DNA from 4 places in the Bacillus cereus group sp. N8 genome. Region 3 is predicted to be linked to each of the others. Evidence: predicted binding sites of a transcription regulator. Region 3 holds the regulator's gene; each other region holds the start of a gene.

Region 1 (5,157 bases), on a different contig from region 3:
CTTTAAAATCTTTTAATACTTTTACATTTACTTTTTTCACTGGAAAACCAGCGAGTTGAAACACCATATCAGCTTCACCATTTTGGTGAGAATTCACCATAAGCTCTTGTTCATTTGAACTTACTGTAAACACATTACGATTTGTAGATGAAGCCTTAAAAACTGGTAATGATGCTATTTCTGATTGTTGTCCTTCAAAAACAACAAGTTGCTTCGGGGATGAAATAAACGTTCGAAGCGGTTTAAAACACCCAATAAAAACTAAAGAAACAAGGAGACAAAGACCTATTATTTTTCGAAATCTTTCTAATTTCAATTTGTTCACTCTCCTCGCTCCTACCCCACATTCAGCCTCTTGGCTTCACTTTTTAATCTCTCCTTGCAGTGCTTTATTTATAACCGGAAGAATTAAGAAATCATCATTTGAGAAAAAAAGCTATCCATTACTGGATAGCCTCTGCTGTCTGTTTGAAATGATGTGCTTGCGTAAGTAACTCTTTCGCATGCTCTGTCGTTAAATCTGTAATTTCTACACCAGAAATCATCCGAGCAATTTCTGTTACTTTTTCATCCGTACTTAGCACCGTAACAGATGTAATCGTCCGATCATTCGCCACTTGTTTTCTAATAAATAAATGCGAGTCCGCCATTGAAGCTACCTGAGGTAAGTGCGTAATACAAAGTACTTGCGAGTTTACCGATACACGATAGATTTTTTCCGCAATAGCCTGTGCAACCCGACCACTCACACCTGTATCCACTTCATCAAAAATAACTGAAGCAACACCTTGATGCTTAGAAAAAATACTTTTTAAAGCCAAAATAATACGAGATAACTCTCCGCCAGAAGCAACCTTTGAAAGCGGCTTTAACGGTTCACCAGGGTTCGTTGAAATATAAAACTCCACGTGATCGTAGCCATCCGCCGTAAGTTTCACCGGTGTTCCTTCCACAAGAGGTTCTTCTGCATTTCCTTCCCGCTTCATTATTCTCACTTCAAATTTTGTTTTTTCCATATATAATTCTTTTAATTCTTGATGAATAGCGTTTGTAAGATGGTCTGCCAGTTCATGACGCATATCACTTAACAACGTTGCTTCTTTTAAGATAACACCTTCTAATTCCTTTAGCTGTTTTCTCGTCGTTTCAATATGTACGTCTTTATTTTCAATTGTAAAAATTTCTTGTTCAATTTTATCAGCATACGCTAAAATCTCTTCTACAGTATTTCCATACTTTCTCTTTAACATACGGATTTCATTCAACCGTGTTTCAATTTCATCTAAACGTTTCGGATCATATTCCATCATATCTAACTTTTCTCTAAGCTGATATGCAACTTCTTCTAATAAGTAATAGCTATTTGCAATTGAATCATGGTTTTCTTGATACGCCTCATCTAAATGCGTAATACTCTCCATTTGGCTCATTGCATTCCTTACATGATCTAACCCTTGGCTGTCCCCACTCAACGAACGATACGCATCCCCTAACGCTTTATAAATCTTTTCAAAATTGGATATTTTCAATCGTTCCTCAGTCAATTCATATTCTTCATCCATTTTTAAATCTGCCTTACGAATTTCTTCATGTTGGAATTGAATTAAATCTAGACGATGAGCCATTTGTTGTTCATTTTCACTTAAAGATTTCAGCTGTTTTTTTAATTTTTCATAGTCCCCGTATACGTTCTGATATGTGTCTAATTGTTTAACAATACGATCTCCATCAAAATGATCTAGCATAAACATATGACGCTCTTCATTCATTAAATCTTGCGTTTCATGCTGTCCATGTATATCAACAAGCGTTTTTCCAATCTCTTTTAATATACTAAGTGTAACAAGCTTCCCATTTACACGGCATACACTTTTTCCGTTCGCAGCAATATCACGTTTCAAAATAATCATGCCATCTTCTATTTCTATATCTAATTCTTCCGCCTTTGCGATACATGGATGTTTATCATCTTCTACATAAAATAAACCCTCTATTTCAGCCTTTTCTGTTCCATATCGAACAAACTCCGCTGAACCACGGCCGCCAACAAGCAAACTAATCGCATCAATAATAATCGATTTTCCGGCTCCTGTTTCACCACTTAAAACGGTTAAACCTTTTTGAAAAGAAATATTTAATGCCTCAATAATAGCAAAGTTTCTGATCGATAATTCCGATAACAATGCCCCATTCACCTCGTTATAAACTAATCCCCTACTAAGGGCTTTTTTTAAGTACTCTTCATTCAAATAGTTATACTATATGTTTATATGTATAAATTACTCATCTAACCCGCTCCATTGTACCAAACATTCGTTTTACGGGTCAATCCACCTATTTTCTAACTTTATTTAAAGAAAATATTATATTGCATTTAATAATTCATATTTTTAACCAATAAAAATATCTTGTTTACTTTCCACTTTACAGAGGAAAGTAAACAAGATTTTTTTGTTACAGCATATTTAAGAAACGATCAGAGACAACACCTGTATCTTCAGGTGTACGGCAAATAATTAAGCAAGTATCATCACCACAAATGGTTCCGATAATCTCATCCCACTCTAAATGATCAATAAGTGCCCCAAGTGAATGAGCGTTACCAGGCAATGTTTTTAGCACAAGCATATGTCCTGCCGTGTCTAATTTTACAAATGAATCCACTAGATTTCGTTTTAATTTTTGCAACGGGTTAAATCGTTGATCTGCTGGTAAGCTATATTTATAGCGTCCATCATGTAATGGCACCTTAACTAAGTGCAGTTCTTTAATATCGCGCGATACTGTTGCTTGCGTTACATTAAATCCCTCATTACGTAAAATATCAACTAGTTCATCTTGTGTTTCAATTTCTTTGTTCGCAATAATTTCCCTGATTTTAATATGGCGCTGACCTTTATTCATACATTTGCACCTCACACTATCTCTTACCATAGTTTAAACATTGGTATACTTCACTTATTTATGTTAACGTATAATTCGTTTCTTGTACACAATTGTTTTTACAATCATTATACAATTACAACAAAAAGAGGAACAACATATGTTATTCCCCTTTCCCTTTTTGTTTTAGAACGTCATGCGCTTCTGTAACAACTTGCTCAATAGAAACCGGCGAATGATTTTCGCCATTCTCACGCTCTCCATGCCATTTTAGATGGATTAAAAATTCAATATTACCATCCCCGCCCGTAATTGGCGAGAATGTTAAACCTTCGACATCATAGCCTTCCTTCAGAGCAAAATCGACAATCATTTCCACGACAGCTTCATGTACTTTTCTATCACGAACAATGCCTTTTTTCCCAACTTGGTCTCGTCCAGCTTCAAACTGCGGTTTAATTAATGCAGCTACGTCACCATTTAACATAAGCATTGTTTTTAAAACCGGCAATATTAGCTTTAATGATATAAATGAAACATCGATACTTGCAAACTGAGGTAAACCGCGCTCTAAGTCTGCCGGTGTCACGTAACGGAAGTTCGTTCGTTCCATCACAACAACACGCTCATCTTGACGCAATTTCCACGCAAGTTGATTATATCCTACATCTAATGCATAAGATAACTTCGCTCCATTTTGAAGCGCACAATCTGTAAAGCCACCAGTTGATGAACCAATATCTATCATAACTTTATCTTGTAAATCAAGTTGAAATGTCTCTAATGCCTTTTCAAGTTTATAACCACCACGGCTTACATATGGCATAACTTGCCCTTTCACCGTAATCTCTGTATCTTGTGAGATTTTCTCTCCTGGCTTATCGAGTCTCATTTCATTCGCATATACGAGCCCTGCCATAACAGCACGTTTAGCCTTCTCACGCGTTTCTATAAGTCCTCGCTCTACTAATAGTACATCTACTCTTTCTTTTTTTACGCTCATTTGTTACGCCCTTTTTTGTTTTGATGGAATCATTGTATGAATACGGTCTACAACAGCATCTGTCGTCAAACCAATTTCTTCCAATAATTTTGTTACACTACCGTGCTCTATGAAACGGTCTGGAATACCCATTCTCTCAATTAATGCACTATGGTATCCATTTTCAGATGCAAATTCAACTACTCCTGTTCCAAAACCTCCGATTAAACAAGCTTCTTCAATCGTTAAAATCGGTATATTTTTTCCTAAAAGCTCATGTAAATATGCTTCATCCATTGGTTTAATAAAGCGAGCATTCACTACTTTGACTGAAACTCCAGCCTTTTCAAGACGCTCAGCTGCTTCCATTGCCATCGGAATTGTCGTACCAAACGTTAAAATTGCTGCTTGTGTGCCTTCTTTTAACGTTTCCCATGAACCAATTGGAATCGCCTTTAATTCTTCATCCATATGAACGCCAAGTCCATTACCGCGCGCATAACGCAAAGCAATCGGTCCATCTTCATATTGCATCGCCGTATAGACTAAATGTTGACCTTCATTTTCATCTTTCGGCATCATAAGCACCATATTCGGCAAGTGACGTAAAAACGCGATGTCAAATACACCTTGATGCGTTTCACCGTCTGCTCCTACTAATCCAGAGCGATCTATTCCAATGAAAACATTTAAATTTTGACGACAAATATCATGAACAACTTGGTCATATGCTCTTTGTAAAAATGTTGAATAAATTGCTAAGAATGGCTTCATCCCTTGTGTTGCCATACCAGCCGCCATTGTTGTAGCATGCTGCTCTGCAATACCTACATCAATCATGCGATTCGGAAATTCTTTTTGGAATTTCTCAAGTTTCGATCCAACAGGCATTGCAGGCGTAATTGCAACGATACGTTCATCCGTTCTCGCTAGCTTAAGCACTGTTTCACTAACAACAGCACTCCATGCTGGTGCAACTTCCTTCGGTTTAACGAAGTCACCTGACTCGATTTTATACGGTCCTGTTCCATGCCAAGTTCCAATAACGTCACTCTCAGCTGGTTTATAACCTTTTCCTTTTTTCGTGATTACATGAACAAGTACTGGGCCTTTTGTTTTCTTTGCATATTGCAACGTTTCGAATAACTTTTCATAATCATGCCCATCGACCGGACCTAAATATGTAAAGCCTAATTCTTCAAAAAAGACGCCTGATACTAGTAAATATTTTAGACTATCCTTTATTTTCTCTGCTGTCGCAGCAACTTTCCCGCCAACTGCTGGGATTTTCT
Region 2 (5,157 bases), on a different contig from region 3:
ACTCATTACACTTTCAAATTCTTGAGCGGTAACTTTCCATAACGGTGCGTTTTGATTAACAATCGATGCATTATTTATTAACATATCAGGAGCCCTATACTTATTAAGAATACAACTTGCCCATTTACTAACTTGGTGATGATTTGAAACATCAATTATTTGAAAATCATGTGAAGCACCGTAATATTTATTAAGCTCTTCAATTTTATTTTTTGAGCGTCCACACCCTACTATATTCCATCCCAATTCATGAAACCTATCAACCAATGCACGTCCTAACCCTTGCGTTACTCCAGTAATAATTACAAGTTTTTCAATGTCGTTTCGCTCCAACTTCATCTCCTCCTTTCAATTAATATTACTCTTTTTATTCTTATTCAAATTCTTACTTAAGTATCAATTCATTTCATACTTTAGGAGTATTTTTGATATTACATATTACAAACAAAAAGAGTAACCATCATAGTTACTCTTTTTGTTTGTATCTTTATTATTTTTAAATTGTATCTGCTCTTTCCTACATTTCTCATATCAATAAATATAGGTTACACATTGATGAAAGTATTTTTATATTTATATTTATATTTATATTTATATTTATATTTATGTTTACAGTTCGATTTATCCAAATACTTTTCAATCCACATTTTCAACATAACATGATCCACCTTTATCCAAGTATTTTCACGTAGCCTTAAACACGCTTTCATTTAAATTCTCAATCTCATTTTGCAACTTTTTAAATTGTTCAAAATGCATTGTTATAGATTGAATACTATTCCTTTCAACATTTTGCTTCACTAATAAAACGCCTGTATCGTGAAAAATCGCTTCAAGTTCTTTCCTTATAGATACTTTCGTAATATATGCTGTTTTAATTGCCGATAAAATCGCTATTTCATTAAACTTTAATTTTATTTCATTAGGACAAAATGCTTTTTCGATCAATGTAACATCATTACTACAAATAAAAGCAACAAGTTTACTTGATTCTACATCTGTTAAATCTACTGTTTTTATAACATTATCCATTACATTTCGCCTCCTTTAATTCCGTATATATTAATTATTAGAATTTATACTTTATAAAATTCAACTCTTCATTAAATTTAACATACTTTTTGCTAAATTGATTAAATAAAGCTTCAAACGTTTCCCTATCCCACAATATTTGCCACATGAACCAATTAAACTATACCTTCATATAGTAGTGCAAACAATTACTTATAAGGTAGGTGAAAATTATGCCCTCAGTTGTTGGGAATTTAGTTGTACAAAATAGTAACGGATCTTTCAACTTAGGTGATTTCTACAACGTTTCTCCAAAGGAGAATACAAAAGCTTATAACGGCTCTGGCGCATCTAACGTTGGTTTCGTTGTGAACACTTTTAGCGGGGTTAGCGCGACTAATACATTTGATTCTGATTTAGCAGATCAAAACCAAGTTGGTACGGCCTAACCAGATCTGTAATCAGATTTGTATAATATTTTAAAATTTGTCTATACTATACTCAGGCTGATAAACAGCTATCGTTAATTTTTTGAGTGCCCAATCTTTTTCTCCCTTTCCCTGGGGCTAAGCAGCTAGTTTGCATCTAGCTGCTTTTTCATTTAATTCTTTACCTCTTCAAAAATAGTAAGGGTTTTGTCTATTATCCATTGACTATTAATCCATAACAATTGGGCTTTTGCAGGCAGCCTGACGTACAGCCAAATTTCGAGGTGTGAATCTAACTACCCACCAATAGCGGGACAAATTAAAAAAGCTAAATTTCAAAATTCAGCTTCTTTTAGGTTACATCAATTATGTCCATTGTAGAAAATATATATGTTTTATAAAATGCATCTGTACATTTTACAATTTGTTGAATAGGATTTATATGAACCACTGTCATATAACTTGTAAGTATGTATCCTTCTTCAAAATATGTCACTAACATCTCTTCTTCAGACAATAATGAAGTTAATAACTTGTCTGTAATACTTTCTTTCGCTTCATTAGTTATTAGCGGTCTTTGGACTTTTAATTTCTCTCCAATAATTTTTTTCATACTTAATAATTGTTCCGACATTACTGTAAACGGAACCCACTCTCTTCCTGTTTCCTGTATCTTTACATAACTCATTTTCTTTACTCCTCAATTTTCTATATCTATCCATTCACAAAATAGAAATTTCACTTCTAAATACACTTTATCCATCTCTTATTTAATATGTAGCGTAGCTTTCCAATTCAAAACTATTTATGAATTTGTAGAAATCTCCACTACAAAAGAACGTTTGTTCTCATTATACACGAACGAACGTTCTTTCGGAAGTGCAATATGTAAATTTTTCAAACAAAATGTAACTTTAATCTATGAAGTTTATTCATACCCATTGATTACTCCCTATTATTAATCAACTTTCTTTGCACTTCCTATCACACCATAGAATACGTGTAGCAACAATAAAAGCGACTCCACCCAATGTGGAGTCGCTTTTATATTTCTACTTTTCTATCCTAACTAACGTTCTTTCTGGAATACAAATTTCAGCTACATCAAAATGATTTATTTTCAAATTTAATTCCCCTACTTTTTCCTGATTTTCTTCACCAACCCAACAACTATATAATTCAAAGTAATCTCCTTCTTTTAAATACCCTTCCATAATCGAGCATAAAGTTAAAAGTTTATTTTGAGATTCTTTCTTATCAACTAATCTTTGCCACTCAACCAGTTCTATTCCCCATCCTGATGATACTTCATAAATGTAATTTGTTTGAAATTGATGCTCTTTTACAACTTCAAGTAAACCTTCATCTGAAAAGCACGGTCCAATTATGATTAAATCATTGGAATCTTCTGGGGTTAACGGCACTTCTACATTACAACCTATATAACTAGCTAAACTCATTTTTAACTCCTCCAATATTATTCAACAAAGCTCTTCATAAATACATTTATTTATTTATTTATATATATATTCATTTCCTGCATAGATAAAAGAAATTTTAGTTTTACTATTCATTAACCATCCATCGACATAAGCATATACTTTTATTATGAACGAAACTCACAAAAATTTCGAAACTTATAAAGAATGTAAAACAATACATTCTTTATAAGTTTCATACATTTCGACAAATCATTTCACTGATCCTGCTATGTGCGGGATAATAATCAGTAAGGACGAACAAAGTCAAAACTAATTATTTCATTACTTTACTTTCTCTATTGATTAAGTTTAGGTTGCATAATAATATGTAATTCTCTCTCTGTTTCTGTTTTTTTCGGATTCCGATAATATTCCAGTTTATATTCTATTACTTCATACTCAATCATCCCAATCTTTATCCCTTTTGTTTCTTTTAATACATCTAGTAAAATACTTATATTTTCATTAGCTGATTCGAAAATTTTCCCTCCACCTTCTCTTTTAAAAATAACTTTCATATATTCTCCTCCAAGTTAATTTAATAATCTAGTAAATCTAAAATTATTCATATTATAATGTAGAACACTTTTTGCAATAAAAATTTCTACATTTCATTTCGTATAAAGTCAATTTACTCTCCGATAATATGGTATGTATCATTCTTTAAATTATGTCTTCTATTCATTCTCTAAGAAAATACAAAAAATATATTTAGTTTATATTTAACAATATTAATTAACTAAAACATTATCATTTCAACATTTTGCGAATTAAATTGCTTATTCCTTTTATCTACATACAAATTTTCCCATTGTAATTCTTAATATTTAAATGTAATATTGTATTGTCTTACTATCTATTTATAACACACACACTAACGTGAAAAGGGAACTCTATACGAGTTCCCTTTTCTATTGAAAATAAAAAAACAGAAATATAGCATTATGCTAAATCTCTGTTTTTCTTCTAAACCTTATTTCTCATCTAAGAATTTAAATGTATCTTTAAATTCTTTATCTGTTACTTTAATATCCGCATCTTTCAATAGATCATTGATTACTTGTTGTTTCCATTTACCTGTCGCATCTTGCAGTCTTTGTTGTTCTAAATCTTTTCGAATCGTATCTTTTACTTCATCGTATGGTTTCAATTCTTTTTTATCCGTCACTTTTATTATATGATAACCATAAGATGTTTTTATTGGCTCACTTACTTGTCCTGCATCTAATTTATACGCAGCTTCTTCAAACTCTTTCACAGTTTGACCAGGAGCAAAACCAGCTATTTCTCCGCCCTGTTCCTTTGAACCAGTATCTTCCGAATATTGTTTCGCTAAAGCAGTAAAATCTTCACCATTATTTATTTTCTCTTTTACTTCTTTCGCAGTTTTTTCATCTTTCACTAAAATGTGACTTACCTTCATTTCAGGTTTATGGTTATCTTTCACATCTTTATCTGTGACAGTCGCTCTAATCGCTTTCTCAAGCGCAATTTCTGGCTTCATTTTCTCTTTTAGTTCATCTTCATTTTTTAACCCTACTTGCTCTAAAGCCACATCAAACTTGTCACCCATTTGTTCCTTCGCTGCGTCTACTTGTTTTTTAGCTTCTTCATCTGAAACTTCATATTTATCTAGCAATGCCTTATTTAACATCATTTGAGATAAAGTACTTTTTCCATATGTTTGCCTTAATTCTTTACTTAACTCTTTCTCTGTCACGTTTCCTACTTTTGATGTTGCAACATTTTCTGCGGAACCACACGCAGACAATGCTAGCGCCACACATGTAATAATAGTTCCCATAAATAGCTTATTCTTTTTCAATTCAAATACCTCACTTTGATAATTGTATATTAGGAACTATACAGCGCTATTGTGAAATTAATGTGTTTTCCGCAAGTATTTCTCTTCATGTCAGAGGCAAGATTTATTAAACACTAAAAGCTGGCATGCAGCCGATTTTTTAACATCATTTAATCTGTACATGTTCTTCTTTGATCCATTTGTTTCCACCTATATCTACATATCCATCCTGACGATTCCAAATACGATAAGGAATTTTCCCATCGACCGCACCTGTATCATTCCCGTTTGGTCCATCGTACGTTCTAATTTCATATCCAGGTGTGTATTTTGAGTATGCATAGTACCATTGCACATTAAAATGCTCTAACTTAGCCCACTGTTGTTCTCCACCTAAACAAATCATATCTTTTTCACCACCTCCCCAATAACC
Region 3 (5,157 bases):
CAGCATCTTGTACCGTTTTACGGAAGTTGTCATATACTTCTTCTGCTACATGGAAATCTTGTTCAGCAGTCCAAGCATATGCTTCTTTCGTTAATTTTGTTTCGTCTACACCAAGCGGAGAACCGTGTGAAGCTGATTTTCCTGATTTGTTTGGAGAACCGAAACCAATTGTCGTTCTTACTTCAATTAGCGTTGGGCGTTTTTCGTCAGCTTTCGCTTCTTCAATTGCTTTTGCAATTGCTTCAATATCATTTCCATCCTCAACACGGATAACTTGCCAGCCGTATGCTGTATAACGATCTTCTACACTTTCAGAGAATGAACGATTTAAATCGCCATCTAAAGAAATATCATTTGAATCGTATAGCACTACAAGACGACCTAAGCCTAAGTGTGCAGCTAATGAAGATGCTTCAGCAGAAACGCCTTCCATTAAATCGCCATCACCGCAAATAGCGTATGTAAAATGATCCACTACATTGTACGCATCACGGTTATACTTTGCTGCTAAATGTCTTTCAGCCATCGCCATACCAACAGCTGTTGCAATACCTTGTCCAAGTGGACCAGTTGTTGCGTCTACACCTGCTGTGTGACCATACTCAGGATGTCCTGGAGTTTTACTTCCCCATTGACGGAAGTTCTTTAAATCATCCATTGTTAAGTCATAACCAGATAGATGAAGTAGGCTGTATAGTAACATTGAACCATGACCTGCAGATAATACGAAACGATCGCGGTTAAACCACGTTGGGTTATTTGGATTGTGTTTCATAAATTGAGTCCATAATGTATAAGCCATTGGTGCTGCACCCATTGGCATTCCTGGGTGACCAGAGTTTGCTTTTTCAATCGCATCAATGGATAATGTGCGAATCGTGTTGATAGAAAGTTGTTCGATTGAATGTGACATGCTATTCTTCCCTTCGCGTATGTTAGTAAACGTTTTATACATTTATATGATAGCTTCCCACGCAAGATTATACAACATGTATCGACAAATATGTTGATGTTTTTTTGATTTTTTATAAAAAAATCAATGTTTCCGGGAATGTATGGGTATTCAATATGACATACTTTTTTACTGTTTTTATTTTAGGAAGAAAGGGAATTATCTGTATTTTTATGCAAAAACATTAAATTCTCAAATAAAAAATATATCATCCATCTTCCATTACTCTGCGAAACAAATGAATACAACGCTCTAACTGAACATAAAGAACATCCTCATTAAGACAATCTCATTTTGAACCGAAATACGATCAATAATAATTGTCATCAAAATAATACCTCCACGAGATCATTTGCTTAATATAAAGTGAAACTTTAATCAGTGGGGGTTTTGTTCATCCCCCACTGATTATTAGCCCTCACCAATCGAGCTTTTACGGGCAGCAGGGCTTCCACCTAACTTCTTTGCTCCACCTGAATTTTGAGGTGGGAGTTTTACTGCCCACAAATAGCAGGATAAAAATGAAAAGCATATCAATTCCACCTGCTCCTACTAATTCTAAAATAACCATCACGCGTATATTCTCCTCAATATGCTTATACTACATACACACCCTTCTCGTAATCATTACTTCTACTGGAACCGGATCAACAGATTCGGTTTATTCACTTATTAACTTCTAAACAAGCGCATAATAAAAGACATATCAATAGATATGTCTAAATTCATCATTCACTATGTACTGAAACGATTGAAGTAGTATTACAACTGGAAAGCTATTACTCATGTATCTTTCTATTAATATCAAAAAAGATGGGCTATGCCCATCTTTTAATTTAATTTTGCATTATCTTGCTTTTTTAGAGCTTTTAATTTCGTCGGTGTAACATCCGTGCCTTCTTCGTTAACGACTTTAATTCCTTTTAATTCGTTTAACATATTTTGACGAAATCCTTTTAAATATTGTTCACGTAGCGATTGGCGCTCACGTTGTTCTTCTTCAGTTAAGCCTTCAGCTTTTGCTTTTTTCGCTAAGAAGTTAATGCGTTCAATGAGTTCGTGACTTGGCATCTCGAATCCCCCTTCTACTCAAAACTGATTATTATCATACAATAGTTAGTCCTCTTTATCAAGCAATTGCTTTGTATATTCTACATATCTTCGATGTACAGTTGCTTTTGAAACATCATGACCAAAACCACGAAGTGTTGCTGCAATTTCTTCAAAAGTTAATTCATTCCGGCGTAAACGTACAATTTCCTCAATTGGCACTTCTTTTTTCTCACGTCCTATACTTAAATGACGATTTTTCAAATTATTCTCCGGACGAAATCCTTTCTCTACCGCCCTTTGCATGCCACGCTTAATTTTTAAATTGTGAATCTTTCTTTGATACTCTTCCACAATTCCAATTATATCCAACACCATCGAGTCAGAATCCGAAAGTTGTAATTCACCATTATGCGTATGTGTATACACTTTTATTCCTTCTTTATGTAAACAATGCATTAATGCAATCTTCGCATTCCCTCTACCAAGACGCGTTTCATCTTGTATTAAAAGTACATCAACTTGTTCATCTCGAATTGTATCTAATACTTCTAATATACCATCACGTTCAATTGTATAGCCACTAGCCTGCTCTTCAATCACTTTTATCACATTCATTTGATAGCGCTCAGCTAAATGCAATAATTCATCCTTTTGACGCAATAATGATGTTTCTTGCGCTTCTTTTGTTGTACTGACACGCGCATAAACAATTGCATTCATTTTGAACCCTTCTTTCTCGCTTTATTTTCCCTCTAGTGTATCATAAATCTCCCTATTGTTCGAACTTATGTTTGTAGAATGTTTTTTCGCATGTTATACTTATTAATAAGAAAAACGAAAGAAAACGAGGTGTTAGAAAACATGGAAAAGTTAACGAAACGCCAGCAAGACATTCTCGACTTTATTAAGCTAAAAGTACAAGAAAAAGGATATCCACCTTCCGTACGTGAAATCGGTCAAGCAGTCGGCCTCGCTTCTAGTTCTACAGTGCACGGACATTTATCACGACTAGAAGAAAAAGGATATATTCGACGCGATCCAACAAAACCACGCGCAATTGAAATTTTAGGTGACAACCGAATGGAGACAGAAACACAATCTGTTATTCAAGTTCCAATCGTCGGAAAAGTTACTGCTGGTTTACCGATTACAGCAGTCGAAAGTGTAGAAGATCACTTCCCACTTCCAGCTAGTATCGTTGCTGGAGCAGATCAAGTGTTTATGTTACGCATTTCTGGAGATAGCATGATTGAAGCTGGTATCTTTGATGGTGATTTAGTTGTTGTTCGCCAACAACAGTCTGCATACAACGGTGAAATTGTAGTTGCTTTAACAGAAGATAACGAAGCAACTGTTAAACGTTTCTACAAAGAAAAAGACCATTTCCGTCTACAACCGGAAAACGCTTCTCTAGAACCTATCATTTTAAAACAAGTGTCAGTTATCGGAAAAGTAATTGGCGTATATCGTGATTTACATTAAAAATAATAAAAAGAAGATAATCCCCTTATTTATATAGGGCGTTATCTTCTTTTATATTTTGATAGATTTCCGTTCACTCAAAAGAATACATTACATTAATTATTAACGCGTTTCAATAGTAACGTCTCCAGCAGCGGTTTTACCGCTAATCTTTTTACTTCCATTACCGATCGTTATATTTTTATTTTCTTCATTAAAAATTGTCACATCTCCGGCAGCGCTTTGCCCAGTTACAACTGCATCTTGTGGTTTTTCCAATAAAGTAATATCTACATCTCCAGCGGTTGAACTTGCCTCTAAATCATATTTAGAATCATGATCAATAATATCTATATCCCCACTAGCCGTTTTGGCTGTTGCTTTCCCTATTACTTTTTTAAAATTCACCTCACCAGCTTTTGTAGATCCCTCCACACTCTTTGCTGTTACATGTTTCAAATCCACTTCTCCAGCTAGTGTTTCAACACTTACGCGGTCACTTTTCACATTACTTATTTCTATTTGTCCAGCGGATGAATTTACTTTTATCTCTTGATAAGAACGTTCAGGTACTAATATAGTCAATGCAGGCGCTTGAAATCCGAAATTGTAAAATGAAAAATCAAATGAAACACCTTTTTCTATTTCCCCTATAACTTTTAATGTGTCACCATCTTCAGCAATACGAATCTCCTGTTTACTTATGTCTCCTGTTTGCTTTACATAAAAAGAGGAATCAGGAGATTTTTGTACAACAATATCTCCAGCATCTAACTTAACTTCTACATTTTTTAGCGTTTCGTTTTTAATAACTTCTTCCTTATTTCCTTTCTCCACAGTTTCTACTGCTTTTTTATATGTTTGTGAAATCCCTATTACTCCAATAATGATACAAGCGATAGCTACTAATAATATTTTTTTCATCATCTACTCCCCTTTTATCATTTTGAAGTTCCATATTACATAGCGCACACATAATCTTTTAAACCACTTCGTACTATAATAAGCTACAATACATAACAACAAACCTACTCCAACAAACGTTATACTAACGAAAAGATCCAACCATATAAAAGTACCCATGAACACTTTTAAAATAACGAAAAATGGTGTCACTACACTAGCAATACCACCCACCCAAAAGGAAAATATAAAAGCTATAATTGCAATTAATGGGCCTAACACAATAATAAAGTTAAACAAACTAAGTCCAACCGCTGCCATGACAGCTCTTGTTATATTTGAAGTCGATGGGTCTTTTTTCATCTCATCAAAGCGATACAAAACAAGCAAGTCTTTCGCAATTACCTTCGGAGAGCCAAGCCCTTTTATTATTTCTGATTCAGTTTTCCCCTCTTCTATCCCAAATTGAAAATGCTCTTCATAATCAAATAAAATATCTTGTCGCTCTTCTTCTGGTAACTTTCTAAGATGACTTGATAATTCTTTAAGAAACCGTTCTTTACTCATCCCATTCCACCCCTTCAATAATTTCTTGAACACCTTTAGCAAAATCACGCCACTCTGTTACTAATAACGTAAGTTGCATCTCTCCTTGCTCTGTTAACTGATAATATTTACGGGGCGGTCCTTCCGTGGATTCTTTTAAATATGTTTGAAAATATTCCTCTTTCGTTAAACGACGTAATAGCGGATATACAGAACCTTCCGATATTAAAAATTTATTTGAA
Region 4 (5,157 bases), on a different contig from region 3:
TGCTTTGCAGGCGTCTTTCATTTTATATAAAAGTAAATGATACATGCAGATAAGATAAATTCTTATCTGCATTTTTTATTTTCTCTAGAAATTTAATACTAATGTTTATATGGATAAAACCCCCATTTCCGGAAAAACTACAAATGAAAGTATGATTTTGCCTAGAAGAGGTGAACGGAAATGAAATGGATACTGATTGCATTGCAAGCTTTCGTTATGATGTTTTGCTTAGCTTATGGATCCGATGTGAGGGCAGAAGTAGTAGAAAAAGAACCTCAAGTTACAATTTTATTAGAGCGCATGTATGTTGATGGAGAAGTAAGTGAGGAAATACTGACAGAAAAAGTAGCGGATTTAGAAAAGTTTTTGCAGCAATATAAGGAATGGCAACTTGTTGATCGTGATGATGTACAAATTGTATTACAAAAGAAAGTTGATGATATTTCTCCTTTACTGAAAACGAGCGGTTATTTTGGTGTTTCAGAGGAAGGGATATTACAAATTTTCAAAGGGGTACCGAAAAGTGATAACGCGATCCACTCCTTCTTTCAAATTGATATGAAAAAACTTGAGAGTTATGAGCGTGCGAAATTGAAACGTGGTATTCGCATAAAATCAAAAGAAGGTTTTGTGAAGACAATCGAAAAAATGAAGCAGTATGCAGTGCAAAATAAGAAAAAAAGCAGCTCATCATGAGCTGCTTTTTCTTATTTATTTTTAGCTAAAATTTCTTTTGCAATTTCATCAATTAGCATGTCTTTTCCAATTGGATTGAATGCTTTCGTATTAAAGACTTCATTTGATACTTCGTATACGTGATTGCTTTTTACTGCTTTATTGTCTTTCCAAACGGCACTGTTTTTATAGTCTTCGTACACTTTATCAGCTTCACCGCCGAAGTTTACGATAAACATTTGGTCAGGCTGGAATGCAACAAGACCTTCTAGTGATACTTGCGCCATCGTTTGCTTTAAATCTGTACCTTTTGTTGCTGGAAGTTTTAAATCGTTAAAGATGATGTCACCGTATCCGAAGCTACCGTATACACGGAAGTTTTGAGGTGTAACTGCGACGAACATAAAGTTTTCATCTTTTGTTTTTTCTTTAATTTTTTTTGATAAAGAGTCTGCTTTTTTATCGTAGTCTGCAATCCATTTGTCAGCTTTCTTTTCTTCGTCAAATAGTTTACCTACTTCTTTAAACTTACCACGCCAGTCTTCTAGATTTGTTTCTAGAACAACTGTCGGTGCAACTTTTTCTAGTTGATCATAAATTTTCAATTGACGATTGTTTAAAATAATTAAGTCTGGTTTTAAAGCTGTAACAGCCTCTAGGTCAACTTTAGGCGCCCAGTACCAGCCGACTGCCTTTACGCCGTCTAGCTTGTCCGTTAAGTGATTTTGGATTTTATCTTTATACGTGTTTGCTGTGCCAACAGGTTTATGTCCAAGGATTAATAATTCCTCTGTTGATCCAGATAAATCAACAATTCTCTTTGGATTAACTGGAATTGTTGCTTCCCCTTTAGCATGTTTTACAACTTTTGTTTTCGGTTGTTCTTTTGCTTTTGATTCTTCTTTTTGAGAAGAACAGCCAACGATAGAAAGAACAACTAGCATAATAGTAAATAAAATAAATAGCTTTTGTTTCATCCTGATGTAACCCCTTTAATTAATATTGATAATCATTATCGACATCTGTATATTAAGGGGCTTTATACTTTCTGTCAATGGAAAATAACAGAAGTTTCAAATAGAGAACATTTGTTGGGGCATTCTCGCTTTTCTATTGTTAAATATGTTAAAATGGAATACATGATTTGAGAGGGAGAGATCGTATTTTGTTTGAATATGTTACAGGTTACGTGGAATATGTAGGACCGGAATATGTCGTAATTGATCATAATGGAATTGGTTATCAAATTTTCACACCAAATCCGTATGTATTTCAAAGAAGTAAGCAAGAAATTCGTGTCTATACATATCATTATGTGAGAGAAGATATTATGGCACTTTACGGATTTAAAACACGTGAAGAGCGTTTATTATTTACAAAGTTGTTAGGTGTGTCTGGCATTGGGCCAAAAGGCGCTCTTGCAATTTTAGCTTCTGGTCAAACAGGACAGGTCGTTCAAGCGATTGAACATGAAGATGAGAAGTTTCTAGTGAAGTTCCCGGGCGTCGGAAAGAAAACAGCGCGCCAAATGATTTTAGATTTAAAAGGAAAACTAGCAGATGTTGTACCAGATGCGTTTGTTGATTTGTTCTCAGATGTTGAAAGTTTTGATGAGAAGAAAGGTTCCTCAGTTGAACTTGATGAAGCACTGGAGGCACTGCGTGCACTTGGTTATGCAGAACGGGAAGTTTCTCGTGTTGTACCAGAGTTATTAAAAGAATCATTAACGACGGATCAATATATTAAAAAGGCACTTAGTCTTTTACTAAATGGTAAGAGGTGAGTATAATGGACGAACGTCTCCTTTCAGGGGAATCTGGATACGAAGATGCGGATTTAGAGTATTCATTACGGCCACAGACGCTCCGTCAGTATATTGGCCAAGATAAAGCGAAACATAATTTAGAAGTGTTTATTGAAGCGGCGAAAATGCGTGAAGAAACGTTAGATCACGTACTTTTATATGGACCACCTGGACTTGGTAAAACGACGCTTGCGAATATTATTGCCAATGAAATGGGTGTTAACATTCGAACGACGTCAGGTCCCGCAATTGAAAGACCAGGAGATTTAGCAGCGGTATTAACAGCACTTCAGCCTGGAGATGTATTGTTTATTGATGAAATTCATCGTTTGCATAGATCAATCGAAGAAGTACTATATCCTGCGATGGAAGACTTTTGCCTTGATATCGTAATTGGAAAAGGACCGTCAGCACGGTCTGTACGCTTAGATTTACCTCCATTTACATTAGTTGGAGCGACAACACGTGCCGGAGCATTATCAGCGCCGCTCCGTGACCGTTTCGGTGTACTTTCAAGATTAGAGTATTACACAGTGGATCAGCTTTCTGCGATTGTTGAACGTACAGCAGAAGTGTTTGAAGTTGAAATCGACTCATTAGCTGCACTAGAAATTGCAAGACGTGCTCGTGGCACACCTCGTATAGCGAATCGTTTATTACGACGTGTACGTGATTTCGCACAAGTTCGCAGCGACGGAACAATTGCAATGGAAATTACACAAATGGCGTTAGAACTACTGCAAGTAGATAAATTAGGTCTTGATCATATTGACCATAAATTATTACTTGGTATTATTGAAAAGTTCCGCGGTGGTCCAGTTGGACTAGAAACAGTTTCGGCGACGATTGGGGAAGAATCTCATACGATTGAAGATGTGTATGAGCCGTATTTATTACAAATTGGCTTTTTACAACGAACGCCAAGAGGCCGGATTGTAACACCGCTTGCATATGAACATTTCGGAATGGAGATGCCAAAAGCATGACGGAGATGCCAAAGCTGCTTATTACAGCCGGTATTTTACTCATTGTTGTTGGTTTAGCTTGGAAGTTCATAGGAAGGCTTCCAGGCGATATTTTTGTGAAAAAAGGTAACGTTACCTTTTATTTTCCTATCATTACATGTATTGTGTTAAGTATTGCATTATCTTTTATTATGTATATAATAAATCGATTCAAATAAGAAATAGGTGGATACAGTTATGGATATTAATCTGTTTGATTTTCATTTACCAGAAGAACTTATTGCACAAGTCCCGTTAGAAGATCGTGAAACATCAAGATTAATGGTGTTAGACCGTGAAACTGGTGATATTGAGCATAAACATTTTACAGACATTCTTTCTTACTTACATGAGGGAGATTGCTTAGTTTTAAATGAAACGAAAGTTATGCCTGCTCGCTTGCACGGTGTGAAAGAAGATACAGGCGCGCACATTGAAGTGCTTCTTTTGAAACAAGAGGAAGGCGATAAGTGGGAAACGCTTGTTAAGCCAGCGAAACGTGTAAAAGAAGGAACTCTAATTTCTTTTGGTGAAGGGAAATTAAAAGCAACTTGCACAGGAACTGCAGATCAAGGTGGACGTCAGCTTGAATTTTCATATGACGGCATCTTCTATGAAATTTTAGATGAACTTGGGGAAATGCCACTTCCTCCATATATTAAAGAGACACTGGAAGATCGCGATCGCTATCAAACAGTATATGCGAAAGAAATCGGTTCAGCAGCAGCACCGACAGCGGGACTTCACTTTACAGAAGAGTTACTTGAGAAGTTAAAGCAAAAAGGCGTTCAGTTAGCATTTATTACACTTCACGTAGGACTTGGAACATTTAGACCGGTTTCGGCAGATACGATTGAAGAGCACCATATGCACGCAGAATATTACCATATGTCTGAAGAGACAGCGGCATTATTAAATCGTGTGAAAGAGAATGGTGGACGTATTATTACTGTAGGTACGACATCAACTCGTACGTTAGAAACGATTGCGACTGATCATAGTGGTAAGCTTTGCGCAGCTTCTGGCTGGACAGATATTTTTATGTACCCAGGATATGAATTTAAAGCAATTGATGGTTTAATTACAAACTTCCATTTGCCGAAATCAACACTAATTATGCTTGTAAGTGCATTTTCAAATAGAGATAATGTACTTCATGCTTATAATGAAGCAGTAAAAGAAAAATATCGTTTCTTTAGCTTCGGTGACGCAATGTTCGTTGCATCTCACGCTAAAATGAGAAACAAATAAAAGGAGTAAATTATGACAGCAATTCGTTATGAATTTATTAAAACTTGTAAACAAACGGGTGCGCGTTTAGGTCGTGTACATACGCCGCACGGTTCATTTGATACACCAACATTTATGCCAGTGGGGACACTTGCAACAGTTAAGACAATGTCACCAGAAGAATTAAAAGCGATGGATTCTGGCATTATTTTAAGTAATACGTATCATTTATGGCTACGTCCAGGTCACGAAATTGTTCGTGAAGCAGGTGGTTTGCATAAATTTATGAACTGGGACCGTGCGATTTTAACGGATTCTGGTGGTTTCCAAGTATTCAGTTTAAGTGACTTCCGCCGTATTGAAGAGGAAGGTGTTCACTTCCGTAACCACTTAAATGGAGATAAATTATTCTTATCACCAGAAAAAGCGATGGAAATCCAAAAT

What was found. The regulator LexA, encoded in region 3, represses DNA repair genes until DNA is damaged. The targets are predictions, from matches to a motif close to CGAACATATGTTCG.
Positions count from the first base shown of each region.
Region 1: the regulator LexA is predicted to act here: its motif matches at 2,307-2,320, upstream of recN (DNA repair protein RecN).
Region 2: the regulator LexA is predicted to act here: its motif matches at 2,302-2,315, upstream of JDS80_RS19345 (YolD-like family protein).
Region 4: the regulator LexA is predicted to act here: its motif matches at 1,757-1,770, upstream of ruvA (Holliday junction DNA helicase RuvA).

Region 1 is NZ_JAEHBK010000001.1:315,616-320,772, reverse strand. It holds gene spoIVB (SpoIVB peptidase) at 1-325, opposite strand, end outside; gene recN (DNA repair protein RecN) at 444-2,183, opposite strand; gene argR (arginine repressor ArgR) at 2,455-2,904, opposite strand; gene JDS80_RS01725 (TlyA family RNA methyltransferase) at 3,047-3,886, opposite strand; gene dxs (1-deoxy-D-xylulose-5-phosphate synthase) at 3,890-5,157, opposite strand, start outside.
Region 2 is NZ_JAEHBK010000014.1:22,845-28,001, forward strand. It holds gene JDS80_RS19330 (SDR family oxidoreductase) at 1-333, opposite strand, end outside; gene JDS80_RS19335 (hypothetical protein) at 685-1,032, opposite strand; gene gerPF (spore germination protein GerPF) at 1,245-1,460, shown strand; gene JDS80_RS19345 (YolD-like family protein) at 1,792-2,127, opposite strand; gene JDS80_RS19350 (hypothetical protein) at 2,492-2,899, opposite strand; gene JDS80_RS19355 (hypothetical protein) at 3,217-3,438, opposite strand; gene JDS80_RS19360 (peptidylprolyl isomerase PrsA) at 3,894-4,745, opposite strand; gene JDS80_RS19365 (glycoside hydrolase family 25 protein) at 4,891-5,157, opposite strand, start outside.
Region 3 is NZ_JAEHBK010000003.1:378,301-383,457, forward strand. It holds gene tkt (transketolase) at 1-913, opposite strand, end outside; gene JDS80_RS08305 (DUF896 domain-containing protein) at 1,784-2,023, opposite strand; gene JDS80_RS08310 (YneB family resolvase-like protein) at 2,069-2,725, opposite strand; gene lexA (transcriptional repressor LexA) at 2,867-3,487, shown strand; gene JDS80_RS08320 (DUF4097 family beta strand repeat-containing protein) at 3,590-4,393, opposite strand; gene JDS80_RS08325 (DUF1700 domain-containing protein) at 4,394-4,936, opposite strand; gene JDS80_RS08330 (PadR family transcriptional regulator) at 4,929-5,157, opposite strand, start outside.
Region 4 is NZ_JAEHBK010000001.1:98,157-103,313, forward strand. It holds gene JDS80_RS00495 (BofC C-terminal domain-containing protein) at 181-696, shown strand; gene JDS80_RS00500 (iron-hydroxamate ABC transporter substrate-binding protein) at 708-1,652, opposite strand; gene ruvA (Holliday junction DNA helicase RuvA) at 1,841-2,458, shown strand; gene ruvB (Holliday junction branch migration DNA helicase RuvB) at 2,464-3,465, shown strand; gene JDS80_RS00515 (DUF2905 domain-containing protein) at 3,462-3,662, shown strand; gene queA (tRNA preQ1(34) S-adenosylmethionine ribosyltransferase-isomerase QueA) at 3,682-4,734, shown strand; gene tgt (tRNA guanosine(34) transglycosylase Tgt) at 4,747-5,157, shown strand, end outside.